DNA from 2 places in the Kitasatospora sp. NBC_01250 genome. Region 2 is predicted to be linked to the other one. Evidence: riboswitches for the same ligand, from Rfam matches in the RefSeq annotation. Region 2 holds a riboswitch; the other holds the start of a gene.
What was found. Region 2 has a riboswitch for glycine ahead of gcvT (glycine cleavage system aminomethyltransferase GcvT). Riboswitches for the same ligand answer to the same signal wherever they lie in the genome.
Positions count from the first base shown of each region.

Region 1: linked by a shared signal. The riboswitch ahead of gcvP (aminomethyl-transferring glycine dehydrogenase) and the one ahead of gcvT (glycine cleavage system aminomethyltransferase GcvT) in region 2 are both predicted to bind glycine.

Region 1 is NZ_CP108476.1:7,503,960-7,510,846, forward strand. It holds gene OG500_RS31815 (SanA/YdcF family protein) at 1-687, shown strand, start outside; gene OG500_RS31820 (DNA polymerase IV) at 779-2,197, shown strand; gene OG500_RS31825 (MFS transporter) at 2,361-3,854, opposite strand; gene OG500_RS31830 (PRC and DUF2382 domain-containing protein) at 4,055-5,092, opposite strand; glycine riboswitch at 5,266-5,371, shown strand; gene gcvP (aminomethyl-transferring glycine dehydrogenase) at 5,604-6,887, shown strand, end outside.
Region 2 is NZ_CP108476.1:5,852,840-5,859,726, reverse strand. It holds gene OG500_RS24760 (ABC transporter substrate-binding protein) at 1-517, opposite strand, end outside; gene OG500_RS24755 (ABC transporter permease) at 588-1,583, opposite strand; gene OG500_RS24750 (enhanced serine sensitivity protein SseB C-terminal domain-containing protein) at 1,893-2,789, opposite strand; gene OG500_RS24745 (enhanced serine sensitivity protein SseB C-terminal domain-containing protein) at 2,953-3,765, opposite strand; glycine riboswitch at 3,925-4,029, shown strand; gene gcvT (glycine cleavage system aminomethyltransferase GcvT) at 4,179-5,297, shown strand; gene gcvH (glycine cleavage system protein GcvH) at 5,407-5,787, shown strand; gene glyA (serine hydroxymethyltransferase) at 5,948-6,887, shown strand, end outside.

The sequences.
Region 1 (6,887 bases), 1.7 Mb from region 2:
CGGATACGAGTGAGCGGGCTGCTGCGGGGGCGTCGGCGGCAGCGGCGGATCTTCCAGGGCCTGGTGCTGCTCGGCGCGGCCGCGCTGCTGCCCAGCGCCTGGCTGTTCTGCTCGCAGGACTCCCGGATCCGCACCGTGGCCGACGTGCCGGCCGAGCCGGTCGCGGTGGTCTTCGGCGCCGGGGTGGTGAACGGGCAGCCCTCGGACTACCTGGCGCACCGGCTGGACGCCGCCCTGCAGCTCTACCGGGCGCACAAGGTCCAGGCGATCCTGGTCACCGGGGACAACAGCCGGCCCGACTACAACGAGCCCGGCACGATGTACGACTACCTGGTCGCGCACGGGGTGCCGGCGGTGCGGGTGGTGCGCGACTACGCGGGCTTCGACACCTGGGACTCCTGCGACCGGGCCCGGCGGATCTTCGGCGTCGACCACGCGGTGCTGGTCAGCCAGGACTACCACGTGCGCCGGGCGCTGGCGCTCTGCCGGGCGGCGGGCATCGACTCCTACGCCGTCGGGGTGCCCGAGACACGTGACGCCACCTGGTACTACGGCGGCCTGCGGGAGCTGCCCGGGGCGGACAAGGCCGCCTTCAGCGCCCTCTTCCACCCGGACCCGACGGATCTCGGGCCCAAGGACCCGGGCGTGGCGCGGGCGCTGGCGGACGCCGTGCACCCGGCGGGCTAGGACAGGCCCTGGCGAGGGCCCGGTCGGCCCGTGCCTGCCGGACCCGCTCTGTCAGCCCCGCTCTGTCAGACCACTGCGCGATGATCGACTCGTGCGGACAGTGCCGAGCATCCTCCACCTCGACATGGACGCCTTCTTCGCCTCGGTGGAGCAGGCGGCCAAGCCGAGCCTGCGCGGCAAGCCGGTGGTCGTCGGCGGCCTCGGCGGCCGCGGCGTGGTCTCCACCGCCTCCTACGAGGCACGGGTCTTCGGGGTGCACTCCGCGATGGCGATGGCCGTGGCCCGTCGGCTCTGCCCGAACGCCGCCTACCTGTGGCCGCGCTTCGTCGCCTACCGGGAGATCAGCGAGCAGGTGATGGCGATGATGCGCGAGCTGTCGCCCCTGGTCGAGCAGCTGAGCGTGGACGAGGCGTACGTGGACCTGGCCGCCGGCCCCTACGGTGCGGCGCTGGCCGCGGTGCCGCCGGGCGAGGGCACCGCGCTCGTCGAGGCGATCGCCCAGGACCTGCGGGCCGACATCCGCCGCCGCACCGGACTGACCGCCTCGATCGGCGCAGCCGGCTCGAAGCTGATGGCCAAGATCGCCTCCGAGCAGGCCAAGCCGGACGGCCTGGTGCTGGTGGCCCCCGGCCAGGAGCGGGCGGTGCTCGGTCCGATGCCGGTGCGGGCGCTGCCGGGGGTGGGCCCCGCCACCGAGCAGGCGCTGCGCCGGGCCGGGCTGCTGACCGTGGCCGAGGTGGCGGAGCAGCCGGAGGACGAGCTGGTGCGGCTGCTCGGACGGGCGCACGGGGCGGGCGTGTCGCTGATGGCGCGGGGGCTGGACGAGCGCGCCGTGGTCCCGGACCGGGACGCCAAGTCGGTCTCCGTGGAGGACACCTACGAGGTCGACCTGGCCGATCGCGACCGGGTGCTGCACGAACTGGACGTGCTGGCCGCGCGCTGCGTGCGCCGGCTGCGGGCGGCCGGCCGCTCCGGTCGGACGGTGGTGATCAAGGTGCGCCGGTTCGACTTCAGCACGCTGACCCGCTCCGAGACGCTGCGCGGACCCACCGACGACGAGCGGGTGATCGCCGCCACCGCCCGACGGCTGGCCGCCCAGGTCAACCTGACGGGCGGGATCCGGCTGCTCGGCGTCGGGGTCTCCCAGCTGGCCGAGTTCACCCAGGAGGACCTGTTCGCCCAGGCGGCGGCCGAGGCGGCCGAGGAGGCCGAAGCGCAGGCGGCGGCCGAGGCCGAGCAGGCGGACCGGACGGAGCCGGGCGAGCCCGCCACCGCCCCCACCCCGACGGCGGGGGCCGACCAGGCGCTGGGCACCCGGATCTGGATGCCGGGCCAGGACGTGCGGCACGAGGAGTTCGGCGCCGGCTGGGTGCAGGGCAGCGGGGTCGGCCGGGTCACGGTCCGCTTCGAGACGCCCGACTCGCCGCCGGGCCGGGTGCGCACCTTCCTGGTGGACGACCCGGCGCTGAGCCCGGCCGAGCCGCTGCCGCTGCGGCCGGTGGAGGAGTAGCCACCCGGCCAGGGCCGGTCGTCCCCAGGGCGCCACAGGCCGGAAAGGGCGAACGCCCCGCCCGAGAAGCTCGGGCGGGGCGTTCGACGGTCCGGCGCCACCGATCCCTGGACGGCGCCGGGCGGGCTCCCGGCGGTCGTGCACCGGCGGGAGCCCCAACGCGTCAGGCGCTGGTCTTGGTGGGCTGCGGCGCGTCGGCCGACTGGTCGACCGGGGCGGTGGCCTGCCGGGCCGTCCGGATCGCGAACGGGACCAGGGCGGCGATCAGGCAGATCACGGCGGTGATCCAGTAGGCGTGCTTGTAGGCGTCCAGGGTCGGCAGCTGCACCTTGACCATCGCCGCGATCTGCGGCGGGAACTTGATGGTGTCGCCGGTCAGGACCGCACCCAGCACGGCGGTGCCGATCGCGCCACCCACGGTGCGCAGCACCGCGTTCATGCCGTTGGCGATACCGCTCTGCTCGGCCGGGACGGCGCCGTTGATGAAGGCGGGCATGGCCGCGTAGGCCAGGCCGACGCCGAGGCCGAAGAGCCCGGCGGCGAAGTAGACGTCGCCCTCGGCGCTGTGCCGCAGGGCCAGGTAGGCCATCGAGACGGCACCGAACAGGCCGCCGAGCACCAGCGGCAGGCGCGGGCCGCTGCGGCCGATCAGCATCGCGCCGATCGGGGCGGCGACCATCGAGCCGGCCGCGGAGGGCAGCAGCAGCACACCGGCGTGCAGCACGGTGGCGGTGAAGCCGTAGTGGGCGAGCTGCGCGGGGGTCTGGGTGAAGTTGCTGATCACCAGGAAGGATCCGTACATGCCGAAGCCGATGAGCAGGCCGGAGATGTTGGTGAAGGCGACGGCCGGGCGGGCCATCATCTTCATGTCGACCAGCGGGTGCTTGACCTTGACCTCGATGATGCCCCAGATCAGCGCGACCACGGCGGCGACGGCGAACAGGCCCAGCGTCTTGGTGGAGGTCCAGCCCCACTCGTTGCCGCGGCTGACCGCGATCAGCAGGGCGGAGAGCCAGCCGGCCAGGGCGATGGCGCCCAGCGGGTCGGCGCCGCCGTTCTTGTCGGTCACCGGGTCGTTCGGCACCCGCAGGACCACCAGGGCGATGGCGACGACGGCGGCGACCAGGCCCATCCAGAAGATGGACTTGTAGTCCCAGTGCTCCAGCAGCACGCCGGTGGCGACCAGGCCGAGACCGCTGCCGACGCCCATCGAGGCACTGATCGCGGCGACGCCGCCGGTGATCTTCTCGCGCGGCAGCTCGTCGCGGACGATGCTGATCGCCAGCGGCAGCACGCCACCGCCGGCGCCCTGCAGCACGCGGGCGACGATCAGCAGGGTGAAGGAGTGGGTCGCCACCGCGAGCCCGGAGCCGAGCACCAGCCCGCCCAGCGAGATCAGCAGCATCGGCTTGCGGCCCCGCAGGTCGCCGAAGCGGCCCAGCAGCGGGGTCAGGACGGCCGCCGAGAGCAGGTTGGCGGTCATCAGCCAGGTGATGTTGGAGCCCGAGACCTTCAGCTCCAGGGCCAGCGACGGCAGGATCGGCACGACCGCGGTCTGGATGACGCTGTAGGCCAGCATCGCCAGGATCAGGGCGGGCAGTACCCGGGCACTGCTCGGTTTCGCGGCCGAGGCGGTGGGCTTGACTGCCTCACTCACGGTGGCTCCTTCAGAAACGGGCTGAGCGGCTTTCCAGCTGCTTCAAGCCAGCGATAGTCAATGAACTGAAGTAACCATGCCGAAAGTGCTTCACTCTGTCAAATATCTACCGCTGAAGCTTTGTCGAGGCCGACGGCCCGGACCCGCGCGAGCGGGTCCGGGCCGGTTCGATCGGGCCGGTTCGGCCGGGCCGCCGGGGGTCAGCCGACGAGGCCGGTGGGGGTGCCCGCCTGCTGCGGCGCGGGCATCGGGGTGTGCCCGGGCGTGGCGGCGGTGCTGTCGTGGATCTCCACCTGCTCACGGCGCAGCTCGTCGCGGATCACCTTCTCCTCGGTGTACCGCTCGACCACCAGGCGCACCCGTTCGAGCGGAGCCACGTACTTGCGCACCGTCGGACGCTCCTCGCGCAGCGTCACCTCCTCGACCGCCTCGGCGATCTCCTGCGCGGTGAGGGTGGCCCGCTCCGCATCGCTGACCGGTACCCGCTCCACCCGGACCCGTTCGCGCACCACCTCGATCCGGCGCTCCACCGGCTCGGCCACCACGTACTTGCGCAGACTGGCGGTGCCCAGCACGTGCCACTCGTTGACGATCTCCAGGCGCTCCTCGCGCAGCGTCAGCTCCACCGGCCCGGGCGGCGCGTTGGTGGCCGGGCCGTGGTCGGCGCCGGTCTTGGGCGCGGTGCGCACCGGGTCGGGGGTGGGGCTCGGCGGCGGCTCGACCGGCTTGTCCAGTCCGATGGTGGCCGGCGCCGACTGCGCGGCACCCTGGGCCCGGGGCAGCTGGGTGGTCGGCTGGCCCGCGCCCGCCTCGGCCGAGCCGTTGGTGCGGGCCGCAGCGGCTGCCACGGGGGCGGCGGCCACCCCGAAGTCCAGGTCCGGCGAGCCGTTCGTGGTGGTGGCGCGCTCGGTCGTGCGGCCGGTGCCGGGGGAGTCCAGGCCGTAGTAGCGGTAGAGCTGCAGCTCCTGGGCGGGCGAGAGGTGCTGACCGACGCCGAAGTCCGGCGACTCCTTGATCAGGGACTTGTCGTAGGGCACGCGCAGCTCCTCGCCGGAGAACTCGCTCGTGGTCAGCGGGACGAACGCGTCCCGGCCGAAGATCCCGGTGCGCACGGCGGCCCACTCGGGCTCGCCCGTGGCGTCGTCGAGGTAGACCTCGTCCACCGTGCCGATCTTGTCGCCGTTGCGGTCGACGGCCTTGTGCCCGATCAGGTCTCGGGGATCGATGTCGGTCTGCACGCTTTCCTCTTCCTCCTGTGGCTGCTGCCTGCGATTCACACCAAAAGGCACGGATCGGATGACGGCGAGCCAAGCGCCGCCGTCCGTGCGCGGACTGCGCCAAGTGGGCGAGCACATTCGCTCACCTGCACGGTCGTCCGACAGGCCCGCGCTGGTACCCTGGGCGCGACCGCCGAACCCGCTCGGGAGAGTCCCCACCCTTCGGAACAGAGGGGACTGGGGCGCCGAAGGAGCAAACCCTCCCCGGAATCTCTCAGGCATCCGTACCGTGTGGGATAGGTCACTCTGGAAAGCAGGGCAGGGCCGCGGGCGAGGGAGCCGGCGGGCACCACCCTCACCGACGGTGCAAGCCGGCGGGGCGTCAGCTCCGTGCGGGCGAAGCTCTCAGGTCCCGATGACAGAGGGGGAGGCCTGTCGGGCTCGCCCGTCCAGGTCCATCCGCTCTCCACAGCGGCGCGGGCCCGCGGCGTGCGTGCCCCCGCCGGTCCGTGACCAGGAGGCCTCGACCACCATGACTGCCCAGCCGACCGCCGGTCGCCCCCGCAGCTCCGCCACCCTCGCCGAGCTCGAAACCGCCAGCCCCTTCGAGTCCCGCCACATCGGCCCCGACGCCGCCGCCCAGGAGAAGATGCTGGCCCAGGTCGGCTACGGCTCGCTGGACGAGCTCTCCGCCGCCGCGGTCCCCGAGGCGATCCGCAGCATCACCGGCCTGGACCTGCCGGCCGGCCGCAGCGAGGCCCAGGTACTGGCCGAACTGCGCGAGCTGGCCCGGCAGAACCAGGTGCTCACCCCGATGATCGGGCTGGGCTACTACGGCACCTTCACCCCGCCGGTGATCCTGCGCAACGTCATGGAGAACCCGGCCTGGTACACCGCCTACACCCCGTACCAGCCGGAGATCTCGCAGGGCCGCCTGGAGGCGCTGCTCAACTTCCAGACCCTGGTCTCCGACCTGACCGGCCTGCCCACCTCCGGCTCCTCGCTGCTCGACGAGGGCACCGCGGCCGCCGAGGCGATGGCGCTGGCCCGCCGGGTCACCAAGGTCAAGGGCGGCGTCTTCCTGGTCGACGCCGACACCCTGCCGCAGACCCTCGCGGTGATCCGCACCCGCGCGCTGCCCACCGGCGTCGAGGTCGTCGTCGCCGACCTGTCCGAGGGCATCCCGGCCGACATCGCCGAGGGCGGCGTCTTCGGCGTGCTGCTGCAGTACCCCGGCGCCTCCGGCGCGGTGCGCGACCTGGCCGCCGTGATCGAGCAGGCGCACGGGCTCGGCGCGATCGTCGCGGTCGCCGCCGACCTGCTGGCGCTCACCCTGCTCAAGTCGCCCGGCGCGCTCGGCGCCGACATCGCCTGCGGCACCTCGCAGCGCTTCGGCGTCCCTATGGGCTTCGGCGGCCCGCACGCCGGCTACCTGTCGGTGCGCGCCGAGTACGCCCGCTCGCTGCCCGGCCGCCTGGTCGGCGTCTCGGTGGACGCCGACGGCCACCGCGCCTACCGGCTGGCGCTGCAGACCCGTGAGCAGCACATCCGCCGCGAGAAGGCCACCAGCAACATCTGCACCGCCCAGGTGCTGCTCGCCGTGATGGCCTCGATGTACGCCGTCTACCACGGCCCCGACGGCCTGGCCGACATCGCCCGCCGCACCCACCGCTACGCCGCCGCGCTGGCCGCGGGCCTGCGGGCCGGCGGCGTCGAGCTCGCCCACGAGGCGTTCTTCGACACCGTGACCGCCAAGGTCCCGGGCCGTGCCGCCGCGGTGCTCGCCACCGCGCGCGAGGCGGGCATCAACCTCTAC
Region 2 (6,887 bases):
TGGGGTTGTCGACCAGCAGTTCCTGGAAGTAGGTCGGGCCGTTGGAGTTCACGGTGGGCGCGAAGTTGCTGCGCTCCACCGCGTACTTGACGTCCTTGGCGGTGATCGGGGTGCCGTCGTCGTACTTCAGGCCCGCACGCAGGTGGTAGGTCCAGGTCAGGCCGTTGTCGCTGACCTGGCCGAGGCCGGTGGCCAGGTCGTTGACCAGCTTGTCGCCGCTGCTGCCCGGCCCCGGCTGGAAGGTGGTGAGCGAACGGGCGTACAGGCGCGAGAAGTTCCAGATGTAGGCGTAGTACGTGTTGCCCGGGTCCAGGGAGTCCGGGGTCCCCTTCATCTCGTAGGTGACCGTGCCGCCCTTCTGGTCCGAGGCGTTCACGATGCCCTTGGTGGCGGCGTCCGCCCCGGCGGAGCCGGCACCGCCGCCACCACCGGAGGACTTGCTGCTCGAACAGCCGCTCACCACCAGCGCGGTGGTGGCAACCACCGCGGCCAGAGCGAGGGTACGAGATCGGCGCATTGCTGGATCAACCCCTTGTAGTAGTGGCCGAAGTAGTGGCCCGGGCTGGAGAAGTGAGGAGGGTGGAAGCTCAGTTGCTGCGCGGGTCGAGCGCGTCGCGCAGCCCGTCGCCGAGCAGGTTGAAGGCGAGCACGGTGACGAAGATCGCCAGGCCCGGGACCACCATGTACTCCGGGTCGACCTGGTAGTACTTGATCGCGTCGTTCAGCATGCCGCCCCAACTCGCCTGCGGGGGCTGGATGCCGACGCCGAGGAAGCTGAGCGCCGCCTCGAAGAGGATGTTGGTCGGGATCAGCAGGGTCGAGTAGACCAGGATCGGGCCGACCAGGTTGGGCAGCAGCTCCTTGAAGAGGATGAACGGCCCGCGGGCACCCAGGCTGCGGGCGGCGAAGACGAACTCCCGCTCGCGCAGCGAGAGCGTCTGGCCGCGCACGATCCGGCCCATGTAGGGCCAGTTGAAGAAGCCGATCACGAAGATCAGCACCGCCAGGTGCAGCGGCAGGCCGTGCAGTCCGAACGCGCCGCCCTGCAGCGAGGCCGAGATGGAGATCGCGAAGAGCAGCAGCGGGAAGGCCAGGAAGGTGTCCATCACCCGGCTGATCACGGTGTCCACCCAGCCGCCGTAGTAGCCGGCCATCACGCCGAGCACGGTGCCGATCGTGTTGGAGAGCACGGTGGCGCCGAAGGCCACCAGGAGTGAGACCCAGGAGCCCTCGATGATCCGGGAGAGCAGGTCGCGGCCCTGCAGCGGGTCGACGCCCAGCGGGTGGCTCAGGCTCATCCCGCCGAACGAACCGGTGGGCAGGCTGCCGAGGTCGGGGTCCAGCAGGTCCTGGTGCAGTGCATCGGGGCTGAGGCCGAAGGCCGACTCGATCGGCTTGGCCAGGACGGCCAGCAGGACCAGCAGGATGACCACCACGCCGCCGGCGACGGCGGCCTTGTCGCGCCGGAAGCGCAGCCAGGCGATGCGGCCGAGCGAACGGCCCTCGATCGCAGCCGGCCCTGCGGAGGCGCTCGCCGCGGGCTCGCCCGGAGCGGCGGGGGTGGTGTCGGTGGGTGTGGTCATGGGCAGTTGGCGTCCCCTCGCCGACGGTTGTCGGCCCATGGCAGCCCGGCGCAGGCATGACTGTGTCAGGTCCTGGTCAGAACCAGCCGTCGATGCCGCCCGAGCTGCTCGGCTGGTGCGGTGCGCAGAACTCTTCACGCTGGCTCCAGCCTCGCGCCAGCCCTGCCCGGCGAAGGATGCCCAACTGTGATCTTCCACAGTCCATGATCAATAAACCTGACGGCCACTCAGGTGACTTGTGAAGATCATCAGTTCACCGCACCCACACCACGGGGTGATCGGTACACGGACCAGCCGGACGGCGAAAGGTCAGCGCCCGGGCCAGGGCTGCTGCGGCCACCCCGACTGCGGCGGCAGCGAACCGCCGTACGGCGCCTGCGGATAGGCGGCCTGCGGGTAGGTCGGATACGGTGCGGGCGCCACCTGCGGGTAGGGCGCCGGAGTCGCCTCACGGTGGTAGAACGGCCGGCTGTTGGCGCGCATCCACAGCGCCACCGGGTCGAACTCGTCGCTCATCGCGACCGTGGAGACCGCGAGGCCGGGCGGCGCCTGCGCGATCGCGCGCTGCATCAGCGCCCGCACCGCCTCCACCGCCGGCGGCGAAGTGTCGTACAGCTCAAGCCCGATGGCCAGGTACGCCTCGCCCACCACTGGCCGCACCCAGGCCCGGCGCAGCGCCCGTACCGGACGCACCGAGGGCGCCTGCTGCTCCAGCAGCGCGTAGAACCGCTCGGTGCCCGGCAGCTGGGGATCGGACAGCTGCAGCGGACCGGCCGGCAGCCGGTCCAGCCCGGCCGCCACCCGGCGCAGGTCGGCCCAGGGCACGCCGACCCCGCCGCCGGGCGCGTGCGGGTTGAGCCACAGCCCCCAGCGGGTGCGGTAGAGCGCGGCGGCGATCTCCCGCCCGGAGATCACCTCGTGGGCGCGCGCCCAGCCGCTGGAGGCCAGTTGACCGGGCGAGGTGACGGCCGGCGCGTAGCCGTGACCGCCGATGTCCATGTTCCCGTACTGGGCGTCCGGGCTGCCGGGGGTGCCGTGCCAGAGCAGCATCCAGACCCGGCCCGCGGCGAGCTCGCTCAGCAGCTGCTCGTACGCCGCGAAGCGGTCCGGGGCGACCTCGCCCAGGGCCCGCTCCAGGGCGCCCGGGTCCGCACCGGGGGCCGGGCCCCACGGCCCCGCTCCACCGCCCGCCGCTCCCGTCGTCACCGGTACCCACTCCTGTCCATGCCGCCGCCCTCGCCACGGTCCGGCCCACCCACGGCCTGGCCCATCCACGCTCCGGGCGCCACCCTACGGGGCCCGGCCGACACCCGTCATGCCGACGCCCTGGGTGGCACCGCGGTGCGCTCGCGTCGAGGCCCGAGCCCGCTCAGCCCCGTACGTAGAAGGGTGCTACCCGGTACAGGAGCCAATCCACCACCGGGTCGGCCGCCAGGTCCAGCAGCACCATGTGCACCCCGCCGGGCAGCGGCGCGGCCCCCAGCGCCCGCCCCAGCGCGGCGTTGACCTCCACCGGGTCGGCGGGCGCGGCCGGGTCGAGCTGCACGCCCACGAAGAGCACGGTCGGCTCGCCCTCCACCGAGGCCAGCGCCCGTCGGGCCGTCAGCACGCCGCCCAGCGCCGCGAGCTCGGCGCACACGGCCTGCAGGAACACCATCGGCTCCTCGCCCGGCTCCGGCTCTCGCAGCGCGACCCGGGCGCCCTCGGGCATCCCCGCGCCCGCCCCGGTGCTCTCCCAGCGCCCCTCGCGCGGTCCGCGCCGCAACTCGGCGACTCCCGCGGGCGGCACCGGGATGCCCACCGGCGCCTGCGGGTTGACCGCGATGCCGATGCCCAGCGGCAGGCCGCGGGCGAAGTCCCAGGCCGGCGCGACCGCGCAGGACAGTCCCGGGGCGTGCCGCAGGAACTGCTCCTCGGAGGAGAAGACCGGCACGTAGGGCGCACCCGCCAGCTCGATGGTCGGCAGGTCGAGAGCGGCACCGGCCGGGTCGGCGCCGACGGGCAGTGGGATCCAGACCTGGCTGCGGGCCAGCACCTCGATCACCCGGGGCGTGGCACCGGGGTCGCCGATGGCCGCGCTGAGCACCCGCTCCAGCTCGTTGGCCGGCCAGCCGCTGCCGACCGGCGCCCGACCGGGCTCGGTCCACCCCGTCGCCGTCGCGGCGTACCCCTCTGATTCCATCCGCCCCTGCCCCGCTTGTGACCCGGACCGTCTGGCACAAGCGCTTGTCACGCAGTGCGTCCGGTCGAAGCGTACCGAGACGGCCCCCTCTCCCGCCGGGCGGACGGACATGCCATGATGTCCGCGTACTCCACAGGACCCAACTTCATACTGGCCGCTCGAACCCGCGCGGGAGAGCCCGGAGGTGCCCCTGTCGGCACGGACCGGCGCCGAAGGAGCAAGTCCTCCCCGGAATCTCTCAGGCACCCCTACCGCGTAGGCGAGGCGAATCTGGAAAGCGGAACACGGCCGTGCCGTGCGCCCACCCACGGTGCAAGCCGCGTCATCCTTGGTGCGGTGAAGCTCTCAGGTTGTGACGACAGACGGGGAGACTCCACCCCACCCTGCCCGCACCCAGCTTCGGGAGTCTCACCATGTCCCCCCGTCTGACCGCGCTCGACGCGCTGCACCGTGCCCTGGGCGCGACCATGACCGACTTCGCCGGCTGGGACATGCCGCTGCGCTACGGCAGCGAGCGCGAGGAGCACCTCGCGGTCCGCACCAAGGCCGGGCTCTTCGACCTCTCGCACATGGGCGAGATCACCGTCTCGGGCCCGCAGGCCGGCGAGCTGCTGGACCACGCGCTGGTCGGCTTCATCTCCGCGCTCGGCGTGCTGCGCGCCCGCTACACGATGATCTGCCGCGAGGACGGCGGCATCCTGGACGACCTGATCGTCTACCGGACCGCCGAGAACGAGTACATGGTGGTCGCCAACGCCTCCAACGCCCAGGTGGTGCTGGACGCGCTGACCGAGCGCGCGGCCGGCTTCGACGCCGTGGTGCGCGACGACCGCGACGCCTACGCGCTGCTCGCCGTCCAGGGCCCCGAGGCGAACGCGATCCTCTCCTCGGTGACCGACGCCGACCTGCCGGGCCTGAAGTACTACGCCCTGCTGCCCGCGACGGTGGCCGGCCAGCAGGTCTGGCTGGCCCGCACCGGCTACACCGGCGAGGACGGCTTCGAGATCTTCTGCGCCCCCGCCGACGCCGAGCACCTGTGGCAGGCGCTGACCGAGGCCGGCGCCCCGCACGGTCTGGTCCCGGCCGGCCTGTCCTGCCGCGACACGCTGCGCCTGGAGGCGGGCATGCCGCTCTACGGGCACGAGCTGGACACCTCGCTGACCCCCTTCGACGCGGGCCTGGGCCGGGTGGTGCGCTTCGACAAGACCACCAACGGCGGCGAGTTCGTCGGCCGCAAGGCGCTGGAGGCCGCCGCCGCGCAGGCCGAGGTCAACCCCCCGCGCAAGCTGGTCGGCCTGGTCTCCGAGGGCAAGCGGGTGCCGCGCGCCGAGTACGCGGTGGTCTCCGCCGAAGGCGCGGTGATCGGCCGGATCACCTCCGGCTCCCCCTCCCCCACGCTCGGCAAGCCGATCGCCATCGCGTACCTGGACGCCGCCTTCGCGGCGCCCGGCACGGCCGTCGCGGTGGACGTGCGCGGCAAGCACGAGCCGGTCGAGGTCGTCGCGCTGCCGTTCTACAAGCGCGCCCGCTGAGCCCGGCGGACCCGGCCCCTCCCGCTGAAAGTCCACTGAGCGGACTTTCGACCGTCCGCTCGGCGGACCGTTCCCTCGTTCCCGCTTCCCATCCTGGAGAATGACCACCATGAGCAACCCGCAGCACCTGCAGTACAGCAAGGAGCACGAGTGGCTGACCGCCGCCGACGCGGACGGCGTGTCGACCGTCGGGATCACCGAGTACGCGGCCACCGCCCTCGGTGACATCGTCTACGTGCAGCTGCCCGCGGTCGGCGACACCGTCACCGCCGGGGAGACCTGTGGGGAGCTCGAGTCCACCAAGTCGGTCAGCGACCTGTACTCCCCCGCCACCGGTGAGGTGACCGAGGTCAACGAGGCCCTGGCCGACGAGCCCGCCCTGGTGAACTCCGCCGCCTTCGAGGGTGGCTGGCTCTTCAAGCTCAAGGTCTCCGAGGCCCCCGCGGACCTGCTGGACGCCGACGGCTACGCCGAGTTCACCAAGTCCTGACCGGAACGCCGGCCGGGCCGCCCGGCCGGCCTCCGATCCACCCGGCGGGCGGCCGCAGCGCGGCGGCCGTCCGCACCAGGTTCCCCTCGCCCGCCACCCGCCGCCACCCTTGCCACGGCGCGCTGCGCGCGGCAGCCCCCTTTCACGGGAAGACGCCACCATGACGGTTCTCAACCAGTCCCTGCACGCACTCGACCCCGAGATCGCCGCCGCGGTCGACGCCGAGCTGCACCGCCAGCAGTCCACCCTCGAGATGATCGCTTCCGAGAACTTCGCCCCGGTGGCGGTCATGGAGGCCCAGGGCTCGGTCCTCACCAACAAGTACGCCGAGGGCTACCCCGGCCGCCGCTACTACGGCGGCTGCGAGCACGTCGACGTGGTCGAGCAGATCGCCATCGACCGGGTCAAGGCGCTGTTCGGCGCCGAGGCCGCCAACGTGCAGCCGCACTCCGGCGCGCAGGCGAACGCCGCCGCGATGTTCGCGCTGATCCAGCCGGGCGACACCATCCTGGGCCTGAACCTGGCCCACGGCGGTCACCTGACCCACGGCATGAAGATCAACTTCTCCGGCAAGCTCTACAACGTGGTGGCCTACCACGTGGACGAGCAGACCAACCTGGTCGACATGGAGGAGGTCGAGCGCCTGGCCAAGGAGCACCAGCCCAAGCTGATCATCGCCGGCTGGTCCGCCTACCCGCGCCAGCTCGACTTCGCCGAGTTCCGCCGGATCGCCGACGAGGTCGGTGCGCTGCTCATGGTGGACATGGCCCACTTCGCCGGCCTGGTGGCCGCGGGCCTGCACCCCTCCCCGGTGCCGTACGCGGACGTGGTCACCACCACCACCCACAAGACCCTGGGCGGCCCGCGCGGCGGTGTGATCCTCTCCAAGGCCGAGTGGGCCAAGAAGATCAACTCCGCGGTCTTCCCCGGCCAGCAGGGCGGCCCGCTGGAGCACGTGATCGCCGGCAAGGCGGTCGCCTTCAAGGTCGCCGCCTCCCCGGAGTTCAAGGAGCGCCAGGAGCGCACCCTGGAGGGCGCCAAGATCCTGGCCGCCCGACTGCTCCAGGAGGACGCCAAGGCGGCCGGCGTCTCGGTGCTGT